3 regions of the Buttiauxella cochleicola genome follow, and region 2 is predicted to be linked to each of the others. Evidence: riboswitches for the same ligand, from Rfam matches in the RefSeq annotation. Region 2 holds a riboswitch; each other region holds the start of a gene.
The links. Region 2 has a riboswitch for thiamine pyrophosphate ahead of thiB (thiamine ABC transporter substrate binding subunit). Riboswitches for the same ligand answer to the same signal wherever they lie in the genome.
Positions count from the first base shown of each region.

Region 1: another riboswitch for thiamine pyrophosphate. It lies ahead of thiM (hydroxyethylthiazole kinase); the one in region 2 lies ahead of thiB (thiamine ABC transporter substrate binding subunit).
Region 3: another riboswitch for thiamine pyrophosphate. It lies ahead of thiC (phosphomethylpyrimidine synthase ThiC); the one in region 2 lies ahead of thiB (thiamine ABC transporter substrate binding subunit).

Region 1 covers NZ_JAJSOU010000008.1:68,230-71,509, forward strand. The annotation lists gene LVQ79_RS12555 (transporter substrate-binding domain-containing protein) at 130-1,080, opposite strand; TPP riboswitch at 1,554-1,650, shown strand; gene thiM (hydroxyethylthiazole kinase) at 1,687-2,475, shown strand; gene thiD (bifunctional hydroxymethylpyrimidine kinase/phosphomethylpyrimidine kinase) at 2,472-3,280, shown strand, end outside.
Region 2 covers NZ_JAJSOU010000005.1:94,545-97,824, forward strand. The annotation lists gene sgrR (HTH-type transcriptional regulator SgrR) at 1-1,279, shown strand, start outside; TPP riboswitch at 1,316-1,415, shown strand; gene thiB (thiamine ABC transporter substrate binding subunit) at 1,452-2,435, shown strand; gene thiP (thiamine/thiamine pyrophosphate ABC transporter permease ThiP) at 2,411-3,280, shown strand, end outside.
Region 3 covers NZ_JAJSOU010000027.1:7,357-10,636, forward strand. The annotation lists gene nudC (NAD(+) diphosphatase) at 1-554, opposite strand, end outside; gene rsd (sigma D regulator) at 658-1,161, shown strand; TPP riboswitch at 1,212-1,325, shown strand; gene thiC (phosphomethylpyrimidine synthase ThiC) at 1,414-3,280, shown strand, end outside.

The DNA of each region.
Region 1 (3,280 bases), on a different contig from region 2:
TTCATTGAGTAATAGTGTGAAGCATAAGTAAGGGAATTGAAAGCATATCCAGAAATGGACATTTTTAGCAGCAAAGTTAGGGTCTTAATGCATTCCTCAAGTCACCTGATGTCGCTGGCAACTAATTATTTATCTCCCCGTTCTTGAGCAATCATCAAATTGTGTTAATGCTTTATCCATTTCTTTTGAATAAGGAGTTTGTAAGTTTAACTTTAAATAAGGAATTGGTTGGTTAAACCAGATATCATGAATCTTACCAAAATCAGGTGATTTTCTAATTTTACAAAGACTCTGATTTACCAGTGACTTAAATTCTTTGTCATCGTGCGGCAGTAATATGACAAAAAACTGAGGTTTCCCAACCCCTTTATCACTAATGGAAAATAAATCTTTATCGCCCTGAGCCTCAATGATTTCCTTTAATGAAATATCATTGATAAAGGCAGCCGATGTTTTTCCACTGCGCATCAGGTCAAAAGCTTTTTCCATGGTTGGAGTTTTTATTACGACTAAATTCAGGCCCATCTCACGATTGGTCTGGTTAAGTGCAAGAGCATCAACTGATCCCGATGTTACACTAACAGTGTGCCCCGCCAATTGATCAATAGATGATATCTTTTTGTTCTTTAACGTAGCGAATCGTGTATATGAATAAGTATAGGGGCTTGAATAGTCTGCAATCGATTTCCATTCATTAACGTTAGCATTCACTGAACAGATCATATCTACTTTTTTCGCACGCAATAATTCATCTCTTTCAGGCAGATATTTATTCTCAATGTAATTAATTTTTAAGTCAGGTATGTTCAGATGTTTGCTGATATCGCTAACGATAACATTACATAAATCGATAACATAACCGACGACTTTGCCATCTGAAGTTGCATAAGAGAAAGGTGGTGCATCACGATAGGCGATGTTTATTTGATGCGTTTTTTTGATGTTATCGATCGTTTGTGATAGTTCGGCTTGAGCCACAGAAACAAACAAACCAGGAACAAGAAAACCACATGTAATTAACCGGTTGAATATTTTTGCAATATTGTTTTTGTTATGAGCTACTTTGTTTTCTATATTCATATAGGATGTTAATTTTATGTGATTTTATAAGAAAAGATCGACGGTAGATATTTGCTGTCAGTTATACACATAAAGCACACCATTGCCAATTTCATTATATCTAACAAGACGGATTTGGCGATTGAGGTAGTATGTTTTAAATACATTGCGATCATTTAATGGTCAAGTTATTTCAATGTATTAACGGAATTTTATGAAATTAAAAAATCCGTGCAAATAATTCAGACTAGTTGGTCAAAAATAATAAATGTTGAATTCGTAAACTCTAATCAATTAATTTTTTAGATTTATGTTAATAGATTTTGAGACGGTATTTTTATTAATAGTCAAATCCGGATAAAGATGATGCTGGAGAAAGTTGATCATCATTTCACAGGATGCACTTAGATTAAGAACTTGTTTGTCGAACACCCTGCTGGCATTATCCTGTGCTGGGATTAACGTCCCGTTAATCGCAAGTAGTTGATTTTGATTTAAATGACTCGGGGTGCCCTTCCACGTGAAGGCTGAGAAATACCCGTACCACCTGATCTGGATAATGCCAGCGTAGGGAAGTCAGATGCCTGTCAGGTCATCCCTTCTTCACGCCGGGCAGGAGCTTTCAATATGCAGCCTGACCTGCTACCCGGCCACCGTGCCGCGTCGGTTTTACACAATTTACATCAAGCTTCCCCTTTGGTTCACTGCATGACTAACGATGTGGTGCAGAGTTTTACCGCCAACGTTTTGCTCGCTATTGGCGCAGCTCCAGCGATGGTTATTGAGCCAGAAGAAGCCGCACAATTTAGCCCTATAGCCTGCGCTCTACTCATCAATATCGGCACACTTACCTCTGAGCGCAGTACCGCAATGCTTGCAGCCATTCATGCTGCGAACCAATCTTCTACCCCCTGGGTGCTTGACCCCGTCGCGGTCGGTGGCCTGGAGTTTCGTACACAATTTGCACGCTCGATTCTTGAATTAAACCCTGCCGCAATTCGGGGGAATGCGTCGGAAATCATGGCGCTTGCGGGCGAGCACAGTGGTGGGCGAGGCGTGGACAGTACTGTAGATGCTCTTTCAGCTCTACCCGCGGCACTTAAGCTTGCTCAGATTAGCGGTGCAATTGTTGCGGTAACAGGTGAGGAGGATTACGTCACTGATGGGGAGAATGCCTGGAGCATTGCCGGTGGCGGCGCGTTGATGACGCGTGTTGTCGGCACAGGATGTGCACTTTCCGCCGTTGTTGCTGCCTGTTGTTCATTGCCCGGGTCCCGGTTAGACAATGTCGCTTCCGCCTGCCAGTTTATGAAATGTGCTGGCGAGCAGGCCATTGCTGCAAGTCGCGGGCCTGGTAGCTTCATTCCAGCCTTTCTGGACGCGCTTTATGCACTTAATGCGGAGGCTCTGGTATGAAAGGCGTCAAACGCATTAACGCGCTAACTATTGCTGGAACCGACCCGAGTGGTGGGGCGGGTATCCAGGCTGACCTTAAAACGTTCTCGGCATTGGGTGCGTATGGCACCAGCGTTATTACCGCGCTGGTTGCACAAAATACGCGTGGAGTGCAGTCGGTTTATCGTATCGAACCTGAGTTTGTCGCAGCCCAACTTGACTCAGTGCTGAGTGATGTTCGCATCGACACTGTCAAAATCGGCATGCTGGCAGAAACAGATATCGTTGAAGCCGTGGCCGAGAGGTTGGCATTTTACCAAGTCAAAAACGTGGTGCTTGATACGGTGATGCTGGCGAAAAGTGGCGACCCATTGCTTGCTCCTTCGGCGGTAGAAAGTTTACGTCGCAGGTTATTACCGCAGGTGGCATTGATTACCCCGAACTTACCCGAAGCGGCAGCTCTGCTGAATACGGTACATGCTTGCAACGAACGAGAGATGAAAGAGCAGGGGGATGCATTGCTGGGGATGGGATGCAAAGCCGTGCTGATGAAAGGCGGCCATCTTGATGACGCTGAAAGCCCAGACTGGTTGTTTACCCAAAGTGGAACGCAGCGTTTTACTGCACCACGTGTGCAAACGCGTCATACCCATGGTACTGGTTGCACATTATCCGCCGCACTTGCGGCACTTTATCCACGCTATAACGACTGGCCTCAAACTATCACAGCGGCGAAAAAGTGGTTATCCCAGGCATTAGACCAGGCAGATTCGCTTGAAGTTGGGCAAGGAATTGGGCCAGTTCATCATTTTCACGAGTGGTGGTA
Region 2 (3,280 bases):
CCGTCCACTGTTAAATCTGTTACCAGGCTCGGCTTTACGTCGTTCAGAAACCCATATTGCCCGCCAAATTTTCAGCGGCTTAATTCGTATAAATGAGGAAAATGGGGAACTGGAAGCAGATATTGCCCATCACTGGCAGCAAATTTCCCCATTACACTGGCGTTTTTATTTGCGCCCCGGCATTCATTTTCACCATGGCCGCGAGCTGGACATGCTGGATGTGGTCACCTCTTTGCAGCGGATTAACGCGCTGCCGCTGTATTCGCACATTACGCAAATCACCTCACCTACCGCGTGGACACTGGATATCACCCTTTCGCAACCGGACAACTGGCTGCCGTGGTTGCTGGGTAGCGTTCATGCCATGATTCTGCCCCGTGAATGGCAAACCCTAAGCAATTTTTCACGCCAGCCAGTCGGTACTGGGCCGTACTCTGTTGTGCGCAATAACACTAACCAGCTGAAGATTCAGGCTTACGATGATTACTTCGGCTATCGCGCATTGATTGACGAGGTAAATTTCTGGGTATTGCCAGAGATCGGTGAAGATGTCAGTTGCGCAGTGCAACTATCGGGCATGCCTGACAGTGAAAAAGCCGTCGAAAGCCGCCTGGAAGAAGGCTGCTATTACATTTTGTTTGATAGACGCTCCAAATCTGGCAGTAATGACGACGTTCGCCGCTGGCTAAGCCATATGTTGGCCCCCATTCATCTGCTTTATAGCGCGGGAGCTCAAAACCAGCAGTACTGGTTCCCGGCGTATGGTTTACTGCCGCGCTGGCACCACGCACGTCCACAACCGGTGTTTGAAAAACCTGCTGGTCTGGAATCTGTAACGCTGACGTTTTACCGCGATCACGTCGAACACCGGGTTATCAGTAAAGTCATGGAGGAACTGCTGGCTCGCGCAGGCGTTAAGCTTGTGGTGCAGGAAGTCAGCTATGAGGAGTGGCACCAGGGCAATGCCGAAAGCGATATCTGGCTTAACAGCGCAAACTTCACTCTGCCTTTAGAATTCTCCCTTTATTCGCATCTGTATGAAGTCCCTCTGATTCAAAAATGCATCGAAAATGACTGGGAAACCGATACCCGGAAATGGCACAACGGCGAGCTTTCTTTGCCTGAATGGTGCCAGAAGCGAGTTGAAAACAATGATATTTTGCCATTAATCCACCATTGGTTGCGCATTGAAGGGCAGCGCAGTATGCGCGGCGTGCGTATGAACACGCTCGGCTGGTTTGACTTTAAATCGGCATGGTTTGCACCACCGGAACCTTAATACTTCCGATTCATTCACAGAATCATTACAATGCACGCGTTCTCAACGGGGTGCTAAGACGAAAGTCTGGCTGAGATAATACCCGTCGAACCTGATCCGGATAACGCCGGCGAAGGGATTTGAGGCTCAATTCTCAAAGTCCTTTGCCACCCCTAATTTAAAGAGGTGCAAAGTGTTCAAAAAATTCCTGCCGTTACTGGCGCTCGTCGCCGCCCCTGTTTTCGCCAAACCCCTGCTGACTGTTTACACCTACGACTCTTTCGCTGCCGACTGGGGCCCAGGCCCTGCGGTAAAAAAAGCCTTTGAAGCAGACTGCAATTGCGAGCTGAAATTCGTCGCACTCGAAGATGGCGTGTCACTGCTTAACCGTCTGCGCATGGAAGGTAAAAACAGCAAAGCCGACGTGGTTCTGGGGCTGGATAACAATCTGCTGGAAGCGGCTGCGCAAACCAAACTGTTCGCGCCGAGCAACGTTGACACTGGTTCACTAAAAATCCCAGGTGGCTGGAATAACAATACGTTTGTGCCGTTCGATTACGGCTATTTCGCTTTTGTGTATGACAAAAACAAACTCAAAAACCCGCCGAAAAGCCTGAAAGAACTGGTCGAAAGTGACCAAAAATGGAAAGTGATTTACCAGGATCCACGCACCAGCACCCCAGGTCTCGGCCTGCTGTTATGGATGCAAAAAGTATATGGCGACAAAACGCCTGAAGCCTGGGCGAAACTGGCCAAAAAAACCGTCACCGTCACCAAAGGCTGGTCTGAGGCTTACGGTCTGTTCCTCAAAGGCGAAGGCGACCTGGTGATGAGCTACACCACCTCGCCGGCATATCACATCATCGAAGAGAAAAAAGATAACTACGCGGCAGCCAATTTCAGCGAAGGACATTACTTGCAGGTGGAAGTTGCGGGTCGCCTGGCTTCAAGCAAGCAGCCAGAGTTGGCAGCGAAATTCATGAAGTTCATTACCACGCCTGAGTTCCAGAACACCATTCCAACCGGCAACTGGATGTACCCGGTCACAGACGTGAAATTGCCAGAAGGCTTTAATGGTCTGGTAAAACCGCAGACCACGCTGGAATTTAGCCCGCAAGACGTCTCTTCCCATCGCGCCAGCTGGATCAGTGAATGGCAACGCTCCGTCAGCCGCTAATTCCCGGTTGGCTGATTCCAGGGCTATGCGCCGCCACTCTCGTGGTAGCCGTAGCCCTGGCGGCTTTTCTGGCGCTGTGGTTTAACGCGCCGCAAACCGATATCCGCGCGTTGGTGCAGGATAGCTATTTGTGGCACGTACTTCGCTTTTCCTTCTGGCAGGCATTTCTTTCAGCCACCCTTTCGGTGTTCCCGGCCATTTTTCTTGCCCGGGCGCTTTACCGACGCCGTTTCCCTGGGCGATTAGCACTGTTACGTCTGTGCGCCATGACGCTGGTTTTGCCAGTGTTGGTGGCAGTGTTCGGTATTCTGACGGTGTATGGCCGTGAAGGCTGGCTGGCCTCACTGTGCGCCTGGCTTGGCATCGAATGGGGGTTCTCACCCTATGGCCTGAAAGGCATTTTGCTGGCCCACATCTTTTTCAACTTGCCGATGGCAACCCGCCTGCTCCTTCAGGCGCTGGAAAATATCCCCAGCGAACAACGACAGGTCGCCGCACAGCTTGGCATGCAGGGTTGGAACTTCTTCCGTTTTGTCGAATGGCCGTGGCTACGCCGTCAGATTCTTCCTGCCGCCGCGTTAATTTTTATGCTCTGCTTCGCCAGTTTTGCCACCGTGCTTTCGCTCGGCGGCGGGCCGCAGGCAACCACCATTGAATTGGCCATCTTCCAGGCACTCAGTTATGACTACGACCCTGCTCGTGCGGCACTGCTCGCAATAGTACAAATGGTTTGCTGTCTTGGCCTGGTGCTGATGAGCCAACGACTCAGTAAAGCCATTCCTGTGGGTATCAGCCAAATGCAGGGCTGGCGTGACCCGCAAGATAACCTGCGCCGGAAACTGTGC
Region 3 (3,280 bases), on a different contig from region 2:
TTTTTCACGCGAATGCTGCTCTCTTCCATCACCTCACGCGCCACTGCCTGCTCGAGGGTTTCCCCTACTTCGACAAACCCGGCCAGTACGGTATAAACCCCGCCGCGATGGCGTGTGTGCTGAGCAAGCAGGATATGGTCGTCACGACGGATAGCCACGATGATGCACGGTGAAATTTGTGGATAGTAGCGTTCACGACAATGGTTACACAGCATCGCCCATTCGGTTTTGCTGACGTGCATTTCATGGCCACAGTAGCCACAGAACTTATGCGAGCGATAGAACTCCGCCAACTGCACGCCACGACCAGCAAGTTGAAATAACCCTGGATCCTGGTCAATAACCTGGCGCACTGAGCCCATATCCGCACGGCGATGTTGCCGCACTAACCACACCGGCTCATTTTCCCACTCGCCGATAGACATCCCAACCGCACCATCAAGCTGAAAATCTTGTGCCGCTCCGTGAGGTAGCTCACCTTTCGGCAACCACAATTTTTGTTCATGACTGACGATAAACCAGCCCTGATCTAACTTTTGAATTACACGTTCCATAACCTGGTGCACATCCCCGAGTTCGCTGGTATAAACAAATGGTCGTAACAATTTTGGGTACGTTTGCGTTACATCTTTTACTCACGGAATCACGGAGTCAATCATGCTTAACCAGTTAGAAAATCTGACTGAGCGCGTCGGTGGTAGTAATGAGTTAATCGACCAATGGCTACATGCCCGCAAACATTTATTGGTGGCTTATTACAATATGGTTGGGATCAAGCCTAACAAGGAATCCCATACCGCGCTCAATGAAAAGGCTCTGGATAACTTTTGCCATAATTTGGTGGATTATCTTTCTGCCGGTCATTTCAATATTTATGAACGCATTATCAGCGAAATGGAAGGTAGCAGCCCACTTTTAGCCGCAACTCATCTTTATCCGCAGCTTGAAGCCAACACCCAGCACATTATGGATTTTTACGATTCGCATCTCGAAAGTGCTATCGATGATGATAACTATATTGAGTTCCAGAAAGCGTTATCCGGCATCGGTGAAGCGCTGGAATCACGTTTTTCACTGGAAGATAAACTCATTCAGTTAGCTTACGACCACGATATAAATGACAGTGCTAACGATACCGGCAGCCTTGCACGTCCGGCTTGAGTTCTGCGCTGTTAACGAGTAGTTTACATAACGACCCGTAGCAATACGGGTTTATCTTGTCGGAGTGCCGAGTGTTTAATTGAACACCGGCTGAGACCGTTAATTCGGGATCCGCGGAACCTGATCAGGCTAATACCTGCGAAGGGAACAAGAGTAATTCTGCTTTTGGGTTCACCCGTACGCGGGCGCCCCACATTCATTACTCCTCCGTTGTTCTGACAAGCCACTCCTTGATATTTACTGGAATGAGCTATGTCTATTACTGAAAAAAAACCAAACCGCCGCGAACAACGCGCTGCTGCCCAGCATTTTATCAATACGCTGGAAGGTACTGCTTTCCCTAATTCCCAACGCATTTATCTCACTGAATCACGCGATGATATCCGCGTACCGATGCGCGAAATTCAACTCAGCCCAACAGCAACGGGCGGTACGAAAGAAAATCCTCTGTTCACCCCTAACGATGCGATACCGGTGTATGACACTTCAGGTCCGTATGGCGACCCGACAATCAGTATCGACGTTCTGCGCGGGCTTCCACCACTGCGTGAAAGCTGGATTAGCGAGCGTGATGATTGCGAAACACTGACCGATCGTAGCTCTGCATATACCAAAGAGCGTCTGGCTGATGACGATCTGGACGAATTGCGTTTTGAAACACAACTCACGCCTAAGCGCGCTAAAGCTGGGAAAATCGTTACACAACTGCACTATGCACGTCAGGGAATTGTGACGCCGGAAATGGAGTTTATCGCCGTCCGTGAAAACATGGGCCGCGAACGCGTTCGCGATGAAGTGTTACGCCACCAGCATCCAGGCCAGGGTTTTGGTGCGCGCCTGCCGGAAAATATTACCCCTGAGTTTGTACGTGACGAAGTCGCCGCAGGCCGGGCAATTATCCCTGCCAACATCAACCACCCCGAATCGGAACCGATGATTATCGGCCGTAATTTCCTTGTCAAAGTGAATGCCAATATCGGCAACTCAGCGGTCACCTCCTCCATTGAAGAAGAAGTGGAAAAACTGGTCTGGTCAACGCGCTGGGGCGCAGACACCGTGATGGATCTTTCTACCGGCCGCTATATCCACGAAACCCGCGAATGGATTTTGCGTAATAGCCCTGTGCCAATCGGCACCGTGCCAATCTACCAGGCACTAGAAAAAGTAAACGGCATCGCCGAAGACCTGACCTGGGAAATGTTCCGCGACACACTTCTGGAACAGGCAGAGCAAGGTGTGGATTACTTTACTATTCACGCCGGAGTGTTGCTGCGCTATGTGCCGATGACCGCCAAACGCCTGACCGGAATTGTTTCACGCGGAGGATCGATTATGGCGAAATGGTGCCTGTCGCATCATCAGGAAAACTTCCTGTATGAGCACTTCCGCGAAGTCTGCGAGATCTGTGCCGCTTATGACGTTTCACTCTCACTGGGTGACGGCCTGCGCCCTGGCTCCATTCAGGATGCCAACGATGAAGCGCAATTCTCTGAGCTGCATACGCTTGGCGAGTTGACCAAAATTGCCTGGGAATACGATGTACAGGTAATGATTGAAGGCCCAGGACATGTGCCGATGCAGATGATCCGCCGCAACATGACCGAAGAACTAGAGCATTGCCACGAAGCGCCGTTCTACACTCTTGGCCCGTTGACCACTGACATTGCGCCCGGTTACGACCATTTCACATCAGGGATTGGCGCGGCCATGATTGGCTGGTTCGGCTGCGCGATGCTGTGCTACGTCACGCCAAAAGAGCACCTCGGCCTGCCGAATAAAGAAGATGTGAAACAGGGGCTGATTACCTACAAAATTGCGGCGCATGCCGCAGATCTGGCAAAAGGTCACCCTGGAGCGCAAATCCGCGATAACGCCATGTCGAAAGCCCGCTTTGAATTCCGCTGGGAAGACCAGTTTAACCTGGCTCTCGATCCCTTCACCGCTCGCGCCTATCACGATGAAACGCTACCGCAGGAATCCGGCAAAGTCGCGCACTTCTGTTCAATGTGCGGACCAAAATTCTGCTCGATGAAAATATCCCAGGAAGTCCGCGATTTCGCGGCTAAGCAAGCCATAGAAGTAGGCATGGACGATATGTCGCAATCCTTCCGGGCAAAAG